Regions from separate parts of the Cytobacillus spartinae genome, predicted to be linked through region 1. Evidence: a T-box and tRNA genes for the amino acid it is inferred to sense, from the RefSeq annotation. Region 1 holds a T-box; the other holds one or more tRNA genes.
The links. The T-box of region 1 lies ahead of tyrS (tyrosine--tRNA ligase). A T-box ahead of a tRNA ligase gene usually reads a tRNA of that ligase, here a tRNA-Tyr.
Positions count from the first base shown of each region.

Region 2: it encodes a tRNA-Tyr, which carries the amino acid that the T-box ahead of tyrS (tyrosine--tRNA ligase) is inferred to sense. The anticodon was not compared.

Region 1 covers NZ_JBIACK010000005.1:231,724-241,706, reverse strand. The annotation lists gene ACFYKX_RS13075 (anion permease) at 1-608, opposite strand, end outside; gene ACFYKX_RS13070 (LysR family transcriptional regulator) at 969-1,856, opposite strand; gene ACFYKX_RS13065 (ABC transporter permease) at 2,572-4,041, shown strand; gene ACFYKX_RS13060 (ABC transporter ATP-binding protein) at 4,067-4,771, shown strand; gene ACFYKX_RS13055 (hypothetical protein) at 4,884-5,213, shown strand; gene tyrS (tyrosine--tRNA ligase) at 5,520-6,764, opposite strand; T-box leader at 6,805-7,026, opposite strand; gene ACFYKX_RS13045 (MarR family transcriptional regulator) at 7,042-7,554, opposite strand; gene pdaA (delta-lactam-biosynthetic de-N-acetylase) at 7,864-8,661, opposite strand; gene ACFYKX_RS13035 (NUDIX hydrolase) at 8,737-9,201, opposite strand; gene ACFYKX_RS13030 (hypothetical protein) at 9,416-9,983, opposite strand, start outside.
Region 2 covers NZ_JBIACK010000002.1:152-10,134, reverse strand. The annotation lists gene ACFYKX_RS06030 (hypothetical protein) at 1-8, opposite strand, end outside; gene ACFYKX_RS06025 (peptidylprolyl isomerase) at 113-994, opposite strand; gene ACFYKX_RS06020 (S1C family serine protease) at 1,022-2,230, opposite strand; gene ACFYKX_RS06015 (sensor histidine kinase) at 2,380-3,792, opposite strand; gene ACFYKX_RS06010 (winged helix-turn-helix domain-containing protein) at 3,794-4,489, opposite strand; gene ACFYKX_RS06005 (hypothetical protein) at 4,871-4,993, shown strand; gene ACFYKX_RS06000 (hypothetical protein) at 5,037-5,966, opposite strand; gene ACFYKX_RS05995 (response regulator) at 5,959-6,354, opposite strand; gene ACFYKX_RS05990 (DUF4395 domain-containing protein) at 6,531-6,965, opposite strand; tRNA gene ACFYKX_RS05985 (tRNA-Asn) at 7,316-7,390, opposite strand; tRNA gene ACFYKX_RS05980 (tRNA-Ile) at 7,445-7,521, opposite strand; tRNA gene ACFYKX_RS05975 (tRNA-Gly) at 7,535-7,608, opposite strand; tRNA gene ACFYKX_RS05970 (tRNA-Cys) at 7,625-7,698, opposite strand; tRNA gene ACFYKX_RS05965 (tRNA-Gln) at 7,704-7,778, opposite strand; tRNA gene ACFYKX_RS05960 (tRNA-His) at 7,783-7,858, opposite strand; tRNA gene ACFYKX_RS05955 (tRNA-Trp) at 7,872-7,945, opposite strand; tRNA gene ACFYKX_RS05950 (tRNA-Tyr) at 7,994-8,077, opposite strand; tRNA gene ACFYKX_RS05945 (tRNA-Phe) at 8,089-8,161, opposite strand; tRNA gene ACFYKX_RS05940 (tRNA-Asp) at 8,301-8,376, opposite strand; tRNA gene ACFYKX_RS05935 (tRNA-Met) at 8,393-8,469, opposite strand; tRNA gene ACFYKX_RS05930 (tRNA-Ser) at 8,649-8,741, opposite strand; tRNA gene ACFYKX_RS05925 (tRNA-Met) at 8,763-8,836, opposite strand; tRNA gene ACFYKX_RS05920 (tRNA-Ala) at 8,874-8,949, opposite strand; tRNA gene ACFYKX_RS05915 (tRNA-Pro) at 8,963-9,039, opposite strand; tRNA gene ACFYKX_RS05910 (tRNA-Arg) at 9,049-9,125, opposite strand; tRNA gene ACFYKX_RS05905 (tRNA-Leu) at 9,144-9,232, opposite strand; tRNA gene ACFYKX_RS05900 (tRNA-Gly) at 9,248-9,322, opposite strand; tRNA gene ACFYKX_RS05895 (tRNA-Leu) at 9,328-9,412, opposite strand; tRNA gene ACFYKX_RS05890 (tRNA-Lys) at 9,428-9,503, opposite strand; tRNA gene ACFYKX_RS05885 (tRNA-Thr) at 9,509-9,584, opposite strand; tRNA gene ACFYKX_RS05880 (tRNA-Val) at 9,616-9,691, opposite strand; tRNA gene ACFYKX_RS05875 (tRNA-Glu) at 9,734-9,808, opposite strand.

The DNA of each region.
Region 1 (9,983 bases):
TGGAAAGCGGTTTTCGTTAAGAAAGAACCAATTTTTCTCTCAGATCCGTCTTCAGGGTCTGATCCGAACGTTTGTGATAGGGATTTAATTATCGGAAAGATAATCCCACCACCACGTGCTGTATTACTTGGCATTGCTGGAGATAAAATTAAATCACTGACTAAAAGTGCATAGGATAGACCTAATGTTTTCTTTCCAAACTTCTTAACAAACATATAAGCAACACGATTTCCTAATCCTGTTTTGATAAAACCTCTTGAGATAAAGAAGGCGATTACGATTAACCAAATGGTTGTATTTTGAAAACCACTCAACGCTTCCTGAGTCCCTAATGTACCTGTTAAGATAACAGCTGCGATTGAGAGGACTGCCACTCCGCCCATTGGTAAAGGTTTTATAATTAATCCCACAATCGTAGCAACAAATATTGCGAATAAGTGCCATGCTTTTGGATCTAATCCCTCTGGTGCGCCAATAAACCAAATGATTGCTCCGACTGCTAGAGTAATGAGCAACGAGATAAAATTAACCTCTTTGACCGCTTTTTTCTCCTGTGGATCTTGATTCTGTGGTGGACTTTGATACTGAAGTTTTCGTACCGCTCCCATTTTTTCCACTCCCTAATTTATTAATGAAGGCTGTTTTCGTATTGATTGTTGATCTTCTGAATTGTGACTCTAACTCGGGTAAAACATTTCTTCATGGCAATAAATTTCAGCGCCAGAATCGTTTAAATACTTCCTTTTTACCAAAAGCAACAACGTTTACGTAAAGAGCCTTGATAAAAGACAGGTGTGCTTAGCACCTCTGCTTATGTGAATATCTTCACACAGTTTTCCATTATCGTGAAATACCGATTTTCTATAGTTTTATAGCTAAAACCTATAAGTGAAACATTTCACAAACTTTCTCTTTTTAAAATCACACTCAAAACCTGAACTACCTGTTGGTTAAATGATTGTGATTCATTATTGTGCCTTTTTAATATTTTCATCTTTGAAATAATGACTAAAAAATTCAATTACTTTCTTGCACTCACTTGATAACTGTCTTCCCTTTTTCCATGCTAGACCAATGTTTATTTTTAGTGGACTCTTCAAAGGAACTGCCACAATGTCATGATGATCTTTCACATACATATCCATTAATAAAGATATGCCTAAGCCTTTCCCGACCATTGATCGAACGGTCTCAACCTTGTCAGATGTAAAAATAATATTGGGTTGAACATTCGACTTTAAACAGTGATTTAATAACATATTGTGATGAACGTATTCTGCTGTCATCATCACAAATCTTTCTTCTGCTAAGTCCTTACAATCTATTACCTTTCTAGAACTTAACGGATGACCTTTTTGCATACAAATGACTAATTCATCCTGAACGAAAGGAATCATATCTAAGCATTCTGATGATTGAGGCAGTATGATAAACCCCATCTCTAACTCGCCAGTTTCAATGAGATTTCTAATGGCGACAGAACCCTTTTCAATGACATCAAACTGGATATTCGAGTATTTTTGCTTGAACTCAATGAAGACGTTTGGAAACATCTGTGCACCAATCATGGGTGGAAGTCCGATTTTTACAACCCCATTATCTGACTCACTGACCTCACATATCGCTTCATTCATGTTTGCAAGGATTGTAACAATTCTGTTTAAGAATAGTTCCCCCTTGTATGTAAGAGAAACATTCTTCGTTGTCCGTTCCAAAAGCTTTACACCTAATTCATCCTCAAGCTTATGGAGCGAATTTGAAATGGACGGCTGTGAAACATGTAAGCATTCAGCTGCATGTGTAAAGCTCTTGTGTTTACTCACTTCTACAAAGTACTCTAATTGTCGTAGCTCCATGTAGAACACTCCTCTATCAGTTTTGCACAACTACTTCTCTCTATTTACCGTCATTATATTTTTTTTAAGAGCTTTCGATGGATTAAGTAACTTTTGATATCGTTATGTAACTAATGTAAGTGGATTTTTGTAACAGAAAGTTCATTAGGTACTGACAGTGATAAAATTAAGCATAAGAACTTGATTAGTACCCGAAACGTATAAAGAGGATGACTCAATAGATCATAACTAGATTTGGAGTATAATAATCACAAAAAAGAGGTACACGAATATGTTAAATCTTCGTGTACCTCTTTGTTTTGGGTAGAATAGTAACTTATCATAATGACGTATCTTTCTGATTGCTATGGCTTTGTCCCCTAAATTTTGCTTCATAGTTTGGTTGTAATGTGCAGCATGACCCTATTATTTTTTAGTCTTTTTATATCTCATTTTCTGCTAAATTTTCTGCTTTTAACAAGATTAAGATATTCCCATCCAAACTTGCAATTCTAATCGAGGAATCAGTGTTACATCTTCATTTATAAATCATCCTAAATTGTTAAAACTTAAGAAATATTTACGTAATAATTTAGACATAAATTTCTAGTAGTCTATATTCATTGGGACAATGAGATAGGTTATCTGACGCACAAAATATGAGCTACCTTCCTCACAGTCCAATAAAGAAAATATTAAGTGACAAGGGAGGTTCTCCCTGTCAGGAGGGTCTAGGATGAATTTTATTAAACGAGCTTTGTTGAGTGTAAAAGCGAGAAAAGGAAAAAGCCTACTACAGATATTCGTGTTTTCTGTTATTTGTGTTTTGGTACTAGCTGGTCTTTCTATTCAAACGGCGGCTCAAAAATCTGGGGAGCTTGCCAGACAAAAGCTTGGAGCGGATGTCACTCTTCAAGTAGACATGGAGAAACTACGGGAGAATATGCAATCCCAACAGCAATCATCAGGTGAACGAGTACGTTTTCAATCTACACCCCTTCCAGTAAACTCAGCAGAGGAATTAACATCTTTCCCACAAATTAAAGGGTATAATTTTTACTCTTCCACAACCGCATTGGCTACAACTTTTGAACCGATTGAAAGTGCCGAAGAAGCTGTGGAATCAACGGATGAAAGTACCGACAGTAATGTGACACAGGGTCAAGGTAGGTTTAGAGGAATGGCTCAAGGTGATATTTCAATCCAGGGTGTTACGTATACAGATTCCACAACAGAATTTATGGACAGAACATCGACTTTAGAAGAAGGCGAGCACATTACTTTAGAAGATATAGGAAAAAATGTGGCTCTTATTGAACAGACTCTTGCGGAAGAAAATGATTTAACAGTTGGCGACACGATAACGGTTACCAATCCTTTGGACGACTCAATTACAGTAGAACTTTTAGTAAAAGGAATTTATTCTACAACCTCAGTTGGTTCGGATCAAGGAATGAATTTTACTGCACTAATTCCATACAACAAAATATATGTTCCGTATACGACTGCAGCTACGTTAAAAGGAACGGAATACGAAGGAACGATCGATAGTGCTATTTACTACATTGAAAATCCTACAGAAATGGATAGCTTTATAAATCAGGCTCAACTAGAAAGTAGCATTGATTTTGATACGTTCAAACTAGATGCTAATGATCAACTTTATCAACAGATGGTTGGTCCGATTGATAATGTGGCTAACTTTTCAAATAACATTGTTTATCTTGTCTCGATAGCGGGCGCAATTATTTTAGGTTTAATCATCATGATGTCAATACGTGAACGAAAATATGAAATGGGTGTGCTTTTAGCAATCGGTGAACAACGTTGGAAGCTTGTGGGTCAGTTTATTGTTGAAATTTTAATTGTGGCGGCAATCTCTTTCGGAATTGCAACATTTAGTGGTAACGCCGTTGCTAACCAAGTAAGCGATCAGTTGTTAAATCAAGAATTACAGACAGCGGAACAGACAAATACACCAGCATCATTTAGAGGTAGAGGAATGTTCGGAGGAGGAATGGCAGGATTGCAAGCAGGACAAACTCAACAAGTCGAGACAATCGAAGACTTAGACGTGAGTGTAACTGCTGATGACTTAGGATTATTAGCCATAATTGGAATACTTATTGCAATCTTATCTTCTCTTCTGCCAACGTTCTCGGTGATAAGACTTCAACCGAAAACAATTCTGAGCAGACAAGATTAATTTTCAAAAAGGAGATGATTACAAAATGACGTTGCTTGAATTAAACAATGTTAGCTATTGGTATAAACATGAAAATAAAAGACACGATATTCTAAAAAAAATCAATATAAGCTTTGAACGAGGTATGTTTTATACGATTGTAGGTCCTTCCGGTTCAGGTAAGACAACCTTTCTAGCACTAGCAAGTGCACTTGATGTGCCGAAGGAAGGTTCTATATTCTATGAAGGGAAAGAAATAAAAAAAATTGGCTTAACTAAATTCCGAAGCAAATATGTTTCAATTGTCTTTCAGTCGTATAACCTGTTACCTTACATGACAGCTTTGCAAAATGTCATTACGGGTATTGAAATAAAAGGAACAAAACATAAAAATAAAAAGGAGTTCGCACTGCAAATGCTCGAACGGGTGGGTATCTCATCTGAACAAGCTCGTCAGAAAGTATTAACACTGAGCGGAGGACAACAGCAGCGTGTTTCCATTGCGCGTGCACTTTGCTCAGATACAGATTTAATTGTTGCAGATGAACCAACAGGTAATCTGGATGAAAACACTGCACAAGAAATTGTCGATCTTCTCCAATCTTTAGCACATAACGAAGGAAAATGTATAATTGTTGTAACCCATGATCAAACGATTGCAAGTAAGTCAGATAAGATCGTTAAGCTATCTAAAGGAAACCTTACGTTAACAGACAACATGACAGATAATTTATCCCTCGCTGGAAAGTAGATAAAACTTGATAAGACCTTTGTCTACTCATATCAACAAGACATCTCTCATTTGTTATATAAATTTGTGTACAAGCATATTGTTAAATGTAACTTTCCTAAAGGGGTAGATTATGTTGAAGCAATTATTTGTTTTTTTTGGTCTAATGATGATTTGTATTTTCATGGTATATGCCAATGCTCTAAGTTCTAAACCAATCCCTTCTATCAGCGGGTCTATAGAAACTAATGTCTCTGTTCAACAAGATACAGAAACATATGATGAAAACTTAGACTCCATCATTCTTGAATTGGAATACTTGCATGAGGAAGATCAAGACAAAGAAGTTGACGGATTTATTGTTGAAACCTACAGAGAGTATGAAATTTATAAGGATAAGGAAGGAAACATATTAAAACAAGTTCCGACTTCAAACTTTAATTACTTAAAATATAAAAAATAATAAGCTGATTTAATCTTATTAAGGGCATTTATTTGCCCTTTTTTGTTGCATGAGTTGTCAAATTCGACGAAACGATCACCCTATAAGAGTGATCGTCTTTAACGATTATTATTTAGTTACCAGTATCGTTGTGCTGCGCATTAAAATGCTTATTGTATTCGTTCACTCTTGTTCAACGTCCCCCCCCCCGTTAGACATGTTTATCAAGCATTCTATTTTGATGAACTGTATATTAATAACGATTAATAATAAAATTTATAGCTTACAAAATAAAGGTACAACATCAAGTTGCACCTTTTTGTAAGATTATCTATTTATCTTTACAAACTTTCGTTTACCAACTTGTATAATTAATCCTTCAGTAATAGATACTGTTAATTTAGTATCCTGAACCCTGTCCCCATTAATTTTTACTCCTTTGTTCTCAATCATTCTTCGAGCTTCACTTTTTGAACTTAGTAATTGTAGATCAACTAGTAAATCTATAACAGGTATCTCTCTATCTCCATTCCAATCCACTACTGGAATTTCATCAGGTAGTGCCCCTTGTTGAAAGACGGAGATGAAATCTTGTTCTGCTTTTTCAGCTGCTTCTAATCCGTGGTACATTCTAACGATTGTCTTTCCCAGTAACATTTTTGCATCTCTTGGGTGAAGGGAACCGGACTCCAACTGTTCTTTCATCGTTTGAATTTGTTCCAGAGTAAAATCTGTAATTAAATCGAAGTATTTACTCATTAACTCATCTGGAATAGACATTGCTTTCCCGTACATTTCCTTTGGACTTTCATCAATACCGATGTAGTTTTTCTTCGACTTTGACATCTTCTCAACACCGTCTAGTCCCTCTAGTAGAGGCATTAACATCGCTACTTGCTTCTCTTTGCCGAATTTTTCTTGAAAGTGCCTTCCCATTAGGATATTAAAGTGTTGGTCAGTTCCACCAAGTTCTATATCACACTCTAATTCAACTGAATCGAAACCTTGCATTAAAGGGTAGAAAAATTCATGTAGGGAAATAGGTTTTCCGTATGCAATCCTTTCCTCAAAGTCATCTCTTTCTAATAACCTCGCCACTGTTATCTTGCCTGCAAGTTGAATAACATCCTCAAACTTTAATTTTGACAACCATTTAGAATTGTAATGTAACTCTACTTTATCCATATCAATGACCTTAGCAAATTGCTCAAAGTATGTCTTAGCATTATGCTTAACTTCCTCATCTGTTAATGGCTTTCTAGCTATGGACTTTCCTGTTGGATCTCCAATTTTCCCTGTGAAATCTCCAATTATTAGTTGGATCGTGTGCCCATTCTCTTGAAACTGCTTTAACTTGTTTAGAACCACGGTGTGTCCAAGGTGTACGTCTGGAGCAGAAGGATCTAATCCCAATTTTATTTTCAGGGATTTATTTTCAATGATTGATTTTGCAATTTTCACTTCTAACTCTTCAGTCGGAATAATTTCTTGTGTGCCTTGTCTATAAATGGCTAACTGTCTTTTCAATTCTGTACGTTGTTCATCATTTAATTGGTCAATAAATTTAGTCATTTCTTTTTCCCTCCTAAAATATAAAAAACCACATCCCTAAAAAAGGGACGTGGTTTAAACTTTTTACACGCGGTACCACCCTTATTGAAGGAGAAAATCCTTCCACTCAACGATTAACGGCTCGTCCGTTCTTTGCTACTTCCGTTCACAAAGAAAGCTCAAGGAATGTAATTCGTGTTATCTTTGTATCGGTTTGCACCAACCACCGACTCTCTGTTCACAGGGAGATAACTACTACTGGGTTTCCTATCATAGCAGCTGCAATATGAAATTGTAATTAGAAGCGATTATCTCTTATAATCGTACGAAGAAGTCTGGTCATCTTTATCTGCTCTTCTACTGATAGACTAGAGACTATTGTTACTTCCCCTTTATGGAATCGTGGATAAAGAGTCTCCATTACTTGCCTTCCCTTTTCAGTTAAGGCAACATAGGTGATTCTTCTATCCCTATTATCCGTTTTTCTATAACACAGCTCTTTTCTTTCAAGTGTTTTGGTTATGTTACTCACCGTAGCTTTAGAGACAGCTGAAGACTCAGCTAATTTTTTTGTCTCGACTGACTCCCAAATCCACAAATCATAAAGCATTGAAAAGGCAGTCCATGATAAACCATATTCTGATAAGACTTCCTGTTCCATTTTGTTTTTTAACCCTTGGGCAACACGATATAGATTTGTCACAACAGCAATCGCATCCAAATTTAAAGATTCAATAGGAATTTGAGTTAGCCGATTGATCGTATCAATTTCTTCAGGAAGAAGTTCCCCTTCCTCGTTAAATGAGTGAATAAGAATACCTCCTTTAAAGTTTTCAGAATTATTAGCTATGAAACGATAATACCAAATAGAAGTGGCGGATGCAAGTAGGCTATTCCAAAAAATATTTCCAAAGTTCCCTTTACCTGTAACTGAAGATATTTATTGCGCAGTATAAGTCTAATGTTCATCAGTAGATATTCTAATTTTGCTATTTTCAAATATATCCTGTAATTCGTATTGAATTATATACAATATCAAATAGAAAAAAGCAGTTCAATTTCGGACTGCAATTTTGAAAATCGCACTCCAAAACTAAACTACTTACATTAGGTTCAATCCCTACATCCCATATAACATTGGTTCATCAATCGCCTTGCTCATCGTTAAATCATCCAAACTCTTAAACGTGTAGCCCTTCTTTTTCAAATCCTTAATGACTTTCTCAAGGGCATCAGCGTTATCTTTAGAGACGGTGTGTAACAAGATGACCGCACCTGGATGAATCTGCGACATGATTTTATTGTACGCATATTCCCAGCCTTTTTGCTGATCGGTATACCAGTCAACAAAGGCGAGCGACCACATAACATGTGTATATCCTTGCTCTTTTGCCAGTGCTAATGTTCGTTCACTAAGCACCCCTCTTGGAGGACGCAAGTAGATCATATTCTTTTCACCAGTGATTTTTTCAGTAGCAGCACGAACTTTTTCAAGCTCTCTTGCAAGTCTTTCGTCATCCACCTTCGTTAAATCTGGATGATAGTAGGAATGATTTCCGATGATATGTCCATCCTTCACCATTCTTTCGACGAGTGGTGCTGCACTCTCCAAATAGTGACCCGTCACAAAAAAGGTTGCGGGAACTTGTTCTTTTTTCAAAATATCTAAGATCTGTTTGGTATAGCCGTTCTCATAGCCATTGTCGAACGTTAAGTAAATTTCCTTTTTGTTTGGATCTCCTTTATAATAGCTGTCATACTTCTCTAAAAGGTCGTCCAGCTTCTTACCCGCTTGAGCTTGCTGTTCATCGTGTCCTTTCTTAAAGCCCCATTGAATCGGGGTGTTCGGAACTTGTGCATGGGCAACAGTTGATGAAATCAAGCACCAAGAAAAAAGGATAATCAGATACTTCTTCATCTGCAATCCTCCTAATCAACATTTTTTCTTATTGTTTGATTAGGAAGATGAAACATTCCTTACAGATATTAGCATTTACCTCACAACGAGGTGTTTGGGATAGTCAGACAGCCCGCGTTGTAGCTCTTGATGTATGACTTCTGGATAAAGCGTTATTTGACTTAACTCGTCAATCGGAATCCATTTATAAATTAATCTTTCTCCTTCATTCCCGTGAAATTCCTCGTTGCTAAATAATGAATGATTTTCTGCACATACTTTATAGTACAAGCCGATTTCGTGGAAATCCATGTGATCGTATTGGAAAAAGTTTTCGACGGACCATAATAGTCGTTCAACCGTTACATCTATTCCGAGCTCCTCTTGAAATTCCCTTTTCAAAGCGACCCCAGATTCCTCCATCAAAGCCACTCTTCCACCTGGAAGGGACCAATGATCATCTTTTGCTTCCCTATGTAATAGCACATAATTATCTATGATCCACACGCCAACTACTCGGTAATTAAACACACCTTTTTCGGTTTTAAACACAGCATCCATTTTTAAAGTTCTCCTTTTATAAAATTAGCTTACTAAGAATTCTTTTAAAAAGGAAAATATCCTTTTTTGGCGCAAAAGTAGGTCACACTTACAGTGAAAAAAATATCAATTAGCTATAGTTCGATGCATATTCACGCTTGTATTAACGCAAAAAAACGCTGGGATATATACTTTATCCTAACGTTTCACTAATGAAATTTAATTGATATCTCACTTAAGGTTCCACTGGACCATAAAAGGGATTCTTATTAATATCTGTTATAAACTCAATCGCTTTCACTTGATACATTTTATCGCGGTAATCATATGTAATGATGATGTCTCCTATAAACATAGCGGGTGTTATTTGACCGCTTACCCTGACCATAAGGTTATTGTTTATAACTTCATAATCCATAATGCTCCCAAACCCTATATCTTCAAATAAGTTTTCAGGATTGATTTCAAAAGGAGTTAGATCAACTTGATACTTCTTATCCCCTATACTTATCTCTGCTTCTTCATTCGATAGCTTTGTTTTTACGTTCTTATTAATAATGTCTAAAGGATGATCTACCACCACTCCAGTTAATCGGTTGTCCATTGTGTGAAAAACATGAACATCTTCCAATAGAACACCAGTACCATGCCCTTGTGTCAAGGTAATAATCAACTCTTCCTTAAGGTCTTTGTTAATGTCTTCATAGAAAATTTGTGGAGCGTAGGTAGGACTTGTTTCGCTATTCCAAAGTGGTCTTGTGTAAATTCCACCTTTAAAATCAATTTTAAATCCTCTATATAAT
Region 2 (9,983 bases), on a different contig from region 1:
TTTTTCATTTTAAAATCTCCTTTATTATCGTTTAATTTGTATCACCCTATAATTTTTTCCAACAAGTATGAAAAAACTAAGAGCAAACTGTTTCTATATCATTAAATTTTTCCTATAGATACCGTTCAATTGCGTATTTCTCTTTTAACTCATCTACCCAAATTGAATATTCTGTCTGCATTTTTTCATTAAATAATAATTTTTCAATTTCGTCTTTATTATCGTCAAAGTTAGCTTCCTTCGCTTCTTTCTTATCTACTACTTTAATAATGTGATAACCATACTCGGTTTTTACAGGTTCACTTGTTTGTTCCTTTTTAAGTGTGAAGGCAACCTCTTCGAATGCCTCTACCATTGTCCCTTTGGAAAAATAACCTAAGTCTCCGCCCTGTTCAGCATTTTCCGAATCTGTAGAGTACTCTGCAGCTAAATCAGCAAACTCCTCACCATTTGATAACTTATCTAATACCTCACTAGCTGTTGCTTCATCCTCCACTAAAATATGACTTGCTTTAATTTGCTCCTCTTGTGTAAAGGATTCTTTGTTCTCTTCAAAATACTGTTCTAATTCTTCCTCAGAGATGGATATTCTAGGAGTAAGCAGCTTTTTCGTAACAATATACTCATCAAGGTCATTTCTAACATCTTCTTTTGTAACTCCACTTGCAGCAATAGCTTCATTAAAAGAATCCTCTCCACCGTATGACTCCATTAATTCTGACATTTCGTTATTGATTTCCTCTTCTGTAGCAGTAATCTTTTGTTTCTCCGCTTCCAAGGCTATTACCTTATTCGTAATAAGTGATTCTAAAGCATCGGCCCCATATTGACTGACCATAACCTCGTACAGTTCTGATTGACTAATTGATTGTCCACTAACTTTAGCGACTACATCCTTTTTTGAAAAACCTAGGCTAATGATTAGGCCGATACCAATAATAGCAACTCCTACTATCGTTAAAATCAATTTTCCCTTAGCTTTATTTACGTTCATAACTCTCCCCTTTTCTATATTCAAAAATTATTCACTCTGCTCATTTTTACTAGTAAGAGTTAACTCAACCTCTTTGAGTTCTCCGTCTCTATACACCTTTACGGTTACTTTGTCTCCCACCTTAACCTCTGAATACAGATACTTTCTTAATTCATTTGCGTCATTAATTTCTGTATCATTAATCCCGACAATCACATCTTGAACAGTCAATCCTGCTTTAGCTGCAGATGAGTAAGGATCTATATAGGTAACCATAACTCCATTTGTCACGTTTTCAGGAAGTTCCTGAAGATAAACAGGCGAGATCTCCTCTAGATTTCCTAAACTAACACCCATATAAGGTCTTTCTACTTGTCCAGTTTCAATCATTTCATTCACAATCGGTAATAAATCATTGCTTGGGATGGCGAAACCTAGTCCCTCAACACCACTTTCTGCTATTTTTAAACTATTAATTCCTATTACTTGACCATTTGTATTAATTAAAGCGCCTCCACTGTTACCTGGGTTAATTGCAGCATCCGTCTGAATTACGTTCAAATCCCATTCGCCTGCCGAGGTTGATACTGAAATAGTCCGATCAACGGCACTTACAATTCCTTGTGTCACCGTTCTTGAAAATTCAAGGCCTAACGGATTCCCAATGGCTAATACTTCATCACCAGCTCTTAAAGTTGCGGAATCACCAAATTCAATAACCGTTGTAACGTATTTCGGATTTATTTTTAGAACAGCTAAATCCGTTAAAGCATCCGCACCTACAAGTGTGGCTGACACTCTTTCTCCATTAGCCAGTGATACTTCTATTTGTCCAGCGCCTTCTATGACATGGTTATTTGTGATGATATAAGCACTATTTTCTGTCTTTTTAAAAATAACCCCAGATCCTGAACCACTTTCCACACTCGTTGTCGTACCTGAAAAACGATTAGGCTGTTCTTGTAGGTTTACAACGCCTACAATCGCTTTTGAAGCATTCTCAACCATATCTGCAATTGAGGTTTCTCCAGTTTGTGTAGTTGAAGTTTTAGTCGGTACAATAGGTGATTGAATGGATTGTTCCTGTAAAACAGCGTCAGTTTGTCCAAATTGATTTAAGTAATCTGTATGAGGGATAACTGCTAAAGTTAGCGCGGATCCAACAACACCTGCTGCTAATGTTGAAATAAAACCCTTTAAAGATCTATTTTTTCTAATTGTTTTTTGTTCTGGTTTGTACGAATGTTCCTCATTCATCTTATTTCCTCCTATTGGGATCGCTTTCTTACTTGTTCTAAGCATACCGAGTAAATATGAACAAACCTTTAACAATTTTTTAAAAGACCTGTAATTTTCTAAAAAAAATAAAGCTACAAGACTTTAATAATCTTGTAGCTTTTTAGGAATTATTTATTTTTGAAAGGAAGTCGAATCGTAAATTTTGTTCCTTTATTCTTTTCACTACTGACCTCAATTGAACCTTTATGAAGCTGAACCAATTGTTTTACAATAGAAAGTCCTAAGCCGAACTCACCAAACGGATTGCTAGTTCTGGATAAATCAGCTTTATAAAACCGATGCCAAATCTTTTCTATTTCAGCTTGATCAATCCCAATTCCATTGTCCTCAATTTCTATCACAGTTTCACCATTCGAAGCTAGACCTCTTAACCAAATATCTCCGTTACTTGTAAATTGGATACTGTTCTTTGTAATATTAATCAATATTTGAATGAGTCTATCATAATCAGCATGTACGATTACGTCTTCTTCAACTAGGACATGAATTTCATTTTGCTTTTCCTTCGCTTGTAAGGTCAATTGATCTTTAATCACTTCAAATACTTCAATTAGTTCTATATCATAGGGAAAAAGCTTAATTTGATTTGATCTGATTTTATCGTAATCAAGATTTTCATTTACTAGCCTAATTAAACGTTTTGTTTCCTGACTGACTAAGTTAATCCCTTTTTCTTTTTCCTCTTCAGCAATCATGTCATTTTTGATTCCTTCAATCACACCACTAATCGTTGTCAGAGGCGTTCTTAGCTCATGGGAGACATCCGACATAAAGTTCCTTCTACGATTTTCAAGGCTTTCAATCTCTTCCATAGAAACCCTCAGTTTATTTACCATCTTGTTAAAATCCTGAGCTAATTCGCCTATTTCATCAAAATTTGAGTCAGAAATATTCACATTATAGTTACCTGCAGAGATATTTGACGTTGCTTCTTGAATTCGTTTAATTCGATTTACATGAATTCGTGAGAATAGCCAACTAAGAAGTAAGGATATCGTTAAAGAGATTAAAACCGTATAAAACAAGTATTGATTGATCTGGCCAATCATTTCTCTAGAACCACTAATCGGAGAAGTAAGCAATATCCCTCCTGATAACCTATTGTTAACTAAGTAAGGTAATGCTACCAACGTCACTTCTTGATTTAATCGTTTAATTTTGTTCCGTACAACAACAGCCTCACCGTTAGAAATCTGATTTAAGACTTCATCAGCCAGTTTAATATCGGGTCCCAACCGATCAACAGGATAGAGAATATTACCTGAGCGATCAAATATACTGAAGTTTATCTTTCTTCCTTTAAGTACAGTGCTATATTGATTGATGACTCTTTCTTGCTGACCTTGGTTTCGAACTAGATCATCTAATATATGCTCTCCATAGACTACTAACTCGTCCACTTTATTTTGATACACTAGTCTCTCAACATAGTGAGCAAACAACAAACTAAGTACCAAGAAAGCAACCAGGATGACACTAAAATGACTGATCAATTGCTGATACAAATATTTAATCTTCATTTCATTCTACCGTTTCATCAAACTTATAACCAATCCCCCATATAGTATGGAAAAAAGGTTGAGTCTCTGTTCCAATCTTTTTTCGGAGCCTTTTAATATGAACATCTACCGTCCGTTCATCTCCATAAAATTGATAGCCCCAAACTCGTTCTAATAATTGCTCTCTTGTAAACACCTGCTTTGGATGCTGTACAAAAAAATAAAGCAATTCGAATTCTTTAGGGGTTAGATTATCGACTAACTGTCCATTTAATAATACTTCCCTCGTATCCTTATTAATTGCCAAATGCTTTGTGTGTAATTGTCCTCTTTCTCCCCGATTATCACTCATACCACTATTTGCCCGACGTGTTACGGCCTTAATTCTTGCCATCAGAGCTAGCGGACTAAATGGTTTTGTTACATAATCATCCGCACCCATTTCAAGTCCGAGAACCTGGTCAGATTCACTGTCCTTAGCAGTTAGCATAATAATAGGTACAGCACTTCCTTCCTCTCTAATTTTTCGACATAAGGTTACCCCGTCCATACCTGGAAGCATCCAATCTACAATCAACAAGTCCCAAGTATCTTTTCTATATCGTTCATAACCTTCAAGTCCATTATGCACAAATTCACCATGGATACCTTCTTTTGAGAAAAACATTTCAATCATGGAACAAACACTTTCATTATCCTCTATTACTAAAATTTTCATAATTTCCTCCATTTAAATATCCAATCTATTATATAAATTCACCTATCAACCAACACAGTTCTAGGGTATACATACTTTCTTTTTATCAAAAAATAATTAAAATGCAAACTAATATCATTTGTAATCTAAAGATTTCCTTATTTATTAATAAATTTGAAATAGTTTGTTCATAATTGCCTTCATTATAGCGTTCCATGGGTGCAACTTTTTTGTACTATAAATTCACCCTCAGTAGATCTTAGAATTAGAATTTATTTATTAAAGGACCCCCATAACCAAAAAATGAGAAACGAATAATGTATTAACAACTGAAAAACTAAGGTTTAAAGTTTCGCTTTTCTTAGAAAAGGGAATATAATAGGACGAATAGGAGGAAAACTTATGAGATTAATAAGAACGGACATAGATGAATTATTAGAAGCGACAAATGAACTGGTGGAAGAGGATTTTAAGATGTCTACAATCGAGATTGATCATTTATTAGAAATGACTCAAGATTGGTAAATAAAAAAGGCTACCCAAACATTATGAGTAACCTTTTAACTATTTATACTAATTGTTGATTGCTTTCTTTTAATTGAATTTGTACGTTTTCTGGCTCCTCAGATAATAGTAAATGGAAAGTTCCTTTAGAAATACTAACTGTTACTAGGAAATCAGCGTTAACTCCTTTGGTGCTAACTTCATTCACAACTGACTGTGGCTTCATATTTAGTTCAATGCCTTTATTAGACATATTCACTAAGAATATCCCATTATGCAAATTTAAAAATTCACTTACGGAAGCCTGTGCAAGCTCATCTACAACTGCAAGATCTTCTTCTGCATATTTTGAAGCGATATAAAGGAACACGTCCTCATTTGCCGCTACTCCTGTATAAAGCGGCGAGTCTCCAGTAATTTCTTGATACACATACCAATCTGATAGGTGACCATCATTCATTCCTGAAAATTCCAAATAGACTTGATCATCAACAAATCTTATTAGATTCTTAGCGAAAAGTGATAAGTATTCTTTATAGAAGTCTTTACTAGTCGAAGCTTTTCCATCAAGCAGCGTTTCAACCAGTGCATCAATATCTCCACTCTTAATAGCCTCAAACTTATCATCCGTAAGACTGTAATCCTTTTTATAATCATTTAAAGCTTTTGAAAAAGCATCAATGGTCATATATTCACGATCTACCAAGGCTTGAGCCAACAGCAAGTGATTCTGTTTTTGAGAAGATAACATGTCGTCTACTTGATCATTTGTTAGATAGCCTAGTTCAACTGCAATCTCTCCAAATCGCTTATCCACCTGTTTTTGTTTTTCATGTACTTCGTCTACTTGAACTGCTGTCATATATCCTTCATCGACTGCTATTACTCCAAATTTAACGTGTACCGATTGTTGAAACTCTAATGCATCCGTTAACTGCTCCTTCGTAATTAGCCCACGGTTTAAAAGATAGTGACCGAAGTATTGACTAAACATTGATCCTTCCCTCCTTATCCTCCACTAGAACCTTCTCAATTAAGTATGTAATGGCCTCAAGAGAAATAGGTTTTTGGATAAAGTCATAAGCACCCTTTTCTAATGCTTTTTTTAAATGATCCTTTGTACCAGCAGAAGAAGCCATTACCACTTTTATGTCACGATTGAATTCTTTAATCTCGCCTAAAGCTTCAATCCCATCCTTATCCGGCATAACTATATCCATAAATACCAGATCAGGATTATGTGTCTTTGCCATCTCGACAGCAACTACACCATTCTCAGCTTCTAAAATATCGTTACATTTACACTTTTCCAGTATGCTTCTAAATTTTTTGCGTATTAAGACTGAGTCATCACAAATTAACACTTTTAAATTGTTTTCCACATCTGTCATCTCCTTAGTCAAAGCTACTTAGTAATTTCTACATGAATATTAAAGAATCCTTTACCTCTCATTGAAAAGATAATACTTTTTGACTATTTTTTGAACAATCAGGAGGTAATTCATCCTAGAACTATAACAAAAAACGTCAGTCTAATTTGATAGACTGACGTAGGAGTTTAGGATTCATTTCTTAACTTCTTACGGTAATTGTATTGGATCCATTTGTACCTAACAAAGCAGCCAACGCAAAAACCAAGGATTGCGATCAATGCTGCTAATGCAACCATCGCTGTAAAAATAAATCCTACAACCTGAAAACCGGATAGATAACTAATGAAACCTAAAGATAACAACATTACGGAGATGTATTGATTAAATCTTTGTTGTGCGAAATCTTCTTGAGGATAAGATGATGCAGGCTTCTTAAAAAAACGTTTAGCTATATTCATTAGCGGATTTTTATTAAAAATTAAACTGGATAATCCCGTAACTAAAGGTAGTAGCAAGATATAATGATTTTCTACTATCCATGTTGATAATACACTTATAACAATAAACCATTGATTTGTAGTCACTAGCGGTTTTGGGATTGAAGAAGTTCTTTGTTGCAATTAAAGCCCACCTTACTTATACGAATGTACCAAACCTTTATGCTTTTAATATGTACAGAAAATGATTTGTTATATTTGTATAAGATTAATTAAGAGATGGAAAAATGATAAGAGTATGAATATAAGGAGACCGCTAAATTGAGGATAATAGGAATATGTAGAAAATGTAATGGAGACGGCTTTGTAAGAAAAAATATCTTCTTTAAAAAAGAATGCCCAGTTTGTTCCGGTTCAGGAAAATTCGCACGTTCTTTACAAGAATATAAGGGATTATAAAAGGCCATGTCAAGTTTGAGACATAGCCTTTTTTGGCATAAAAAAAAGCCGGTTGGCCGGATATATGTATGTTTTGGCTCCGCAGGTAGGATTCGAACCTACGACCGCTCGGTTAACAGCCGAGTGCTCTACCACTGAGCTACTGCGGAATAATATAATAATATTATATACAATTTAATGAATATCATTTAATTATTTTTATATGGTGGGCCTAAATGGACTCGAACCATCGACCTCACGCTTATCAGGCGTGCGCTCTAACCAGCTGAGCTATAGGCCCATATATAATAAAATGGAGCGGGTGATGGGAATCGAACCCACGACATCAGCTTGGAAGGCTGAGGTTTTACCATTAAACTACACCCGCAGGTATAAAACTTTATTGGAGGCGGCACCCGGATTTGAACCGGGGATAAAGGTGTTGCAGACCTGTGCCTTACCACTTGGCTATGCCGCCTTTATTGGCTGGGCTAGCTGGATTCGAACCAACGCATGTCGCAGTCAAAGTGCGATGCCTTACCGCTTGGCTATAGCCCATTTATGGGGCGACTGATGGGAATCGAACCCACGAATGTCGGAACCACAATCCGATGCGTTAACCACTTCGCCACAATCGCCATAACAGTCACTTGGCAGGGGTAGTAGGAATCGAACCCACACCAAAGGTTTTGGAGACCTTCGTTCTACCTTTAAACTATACCCCTACATTAACTTATATACAATTAAAAAGCTATTTACCCAATAATACTAAATGGTGGAGGGGGACGGATTCGAACCGCCGAACCCTAAGGAGCGGATTTACAGTCCGCCGCGTTTAGCCACTTCGCTACCCCTCCAAATAAAAAGGTGGCTCAGGACGGAATCGAACCGCCGACACAAGGATTTTCAGTCCTTTGCTCTACCAACTGAGCTACTGAGCCATATATTATAATTCTTTCATATTTAAATCTAACGTCGTCCTTCGTCCCGATTTAACAATCGGTACGCTGGATGTGAAACCAGAGTAGCATACTCATCGTGCTCTACCAACTGAGCTACTGAGCCGTATATTATAATTAATGGCGGTCCCGACGGGAATCGAACCCGCGATCTCCTGCGTGACAGGCAGGCATGTTAACCGCTACACCACGGGACCAACATTTTTAATAAATTGGTTGCGGGGACAGGATTTGAACCTGCGACCTTCGGGTTATGAGCCCGACGAGCTACCAGACTGCTCCACCCCGCGATAATAGAATATATATAGTTATCCAACATGCTTTTTGTAAGCATAAGTTTCTACGGAATGACCGCCCCGATTTCAGTAAGTACATTCAAGAATTAACTCAATCGGTGCGCTGAAGTTTAATCGAAGAAGTAATATCGATCGTGCTCCACCCCGCGATAATAGTAAGGAATAGATAAAAATGGAGGAGGTAGAGGGATTCGAACCCCCGCGCGGTTTGACCCGCCTGTCGGTTTTCAAGACCGATCCCTTCAGCCAGACTTGGGTATACCTCCAAAGGATGTTTAATTATTAAGTAGCGGCGGAGGGAGTCGAACCCACGACCTCACGGGTATGAACCGTACGCTCTAGCCAGCTGAGCTACACCGCCAAAATATTAGTAGTATTTCTATCTTATGGAATAAAAATGGTGGAGCCTAGCGGGATCGAACCGCTGACCTCCTGCGTGCAAGGCAGGCGCTCTCCCAGCTGAGCTAAGGCCCCAATGTTATAAGAATGGTCGGGAAGACAGGATTCGAACCTGCGACCCCTTGGTCCCAAACCAAGTGCTCTACCAAGCTGAGCTACTCCCCGCAAAATATATGGCGCGCCCGAAAGGAGTCGAACCCATAACCTTCTGATCCGTAGTCAGACGCTCTATCCAATTGAGCTACGGGCGCATATTATTAGTTTAAAAGTGGTGCCGAGGACCGGAATCGAACCGGTACGGTAGTCACCTACCGCAGGATTTTAAGTCCTGTGCGTCTGCCAGTTCCGCCACCCCGGCACATCTATTAAAACTTGGAGCGGAAGACGGGATTCGAACCCGCGACCCCAACCTTGGCAAGGTTGTATTCTACCACTGAACTACTTCCGCATATATGGTGCGGGTGAAGGGAGTCGAACCCCCACGCCTTGCGGCGCTAGATCCTAAGTCTAGTGCGTCTGCCAATTCCGCCACACCCGCATATAATAATATAAATGGTGAGCCATGAAGGATTCGAACCTTCGACCCTCTGATTAAAAGTCAGATGCTCTACCGACTGAGCTAATGGCTCAAAAATGGTGCCGGCGATAGGAGTCGAACCCACGACCTACTGATTACAAGTCAGTTGCTCTACCAACTGAGCTACACCGGCATTTTTTGAAAGGTTGTACATTTCACAAAAATGGTGGAGGATGACGGGATCGAACCGCCGACCCCCTGCTTGTAAGGCAGGTGCTCTCCCAGCTGAGCTAATCCTCCATATAGGATGTTTATTTACTTCACTACGTTCCGTAAAAAACTTGGTGACCCCTACGGGATTCGAACCCGTGTTACCGCCGTGAAAGGGCGGTGTCTTAACCGCTTGACCAAGGGGCCATTATCTTTTCTTTAAAAGTGACAACTATATTAATATAACATTTTTTCTATGAATCGTCAACGCTTTTTTGTGTGTTTTTTTATTACCTACTTAATTTTCTTAAGCAAGAATTAAATATTAACAACGTTTTTGTTTTTCGTCAATAATACTTAAATGGTAATATTTATATCCAAG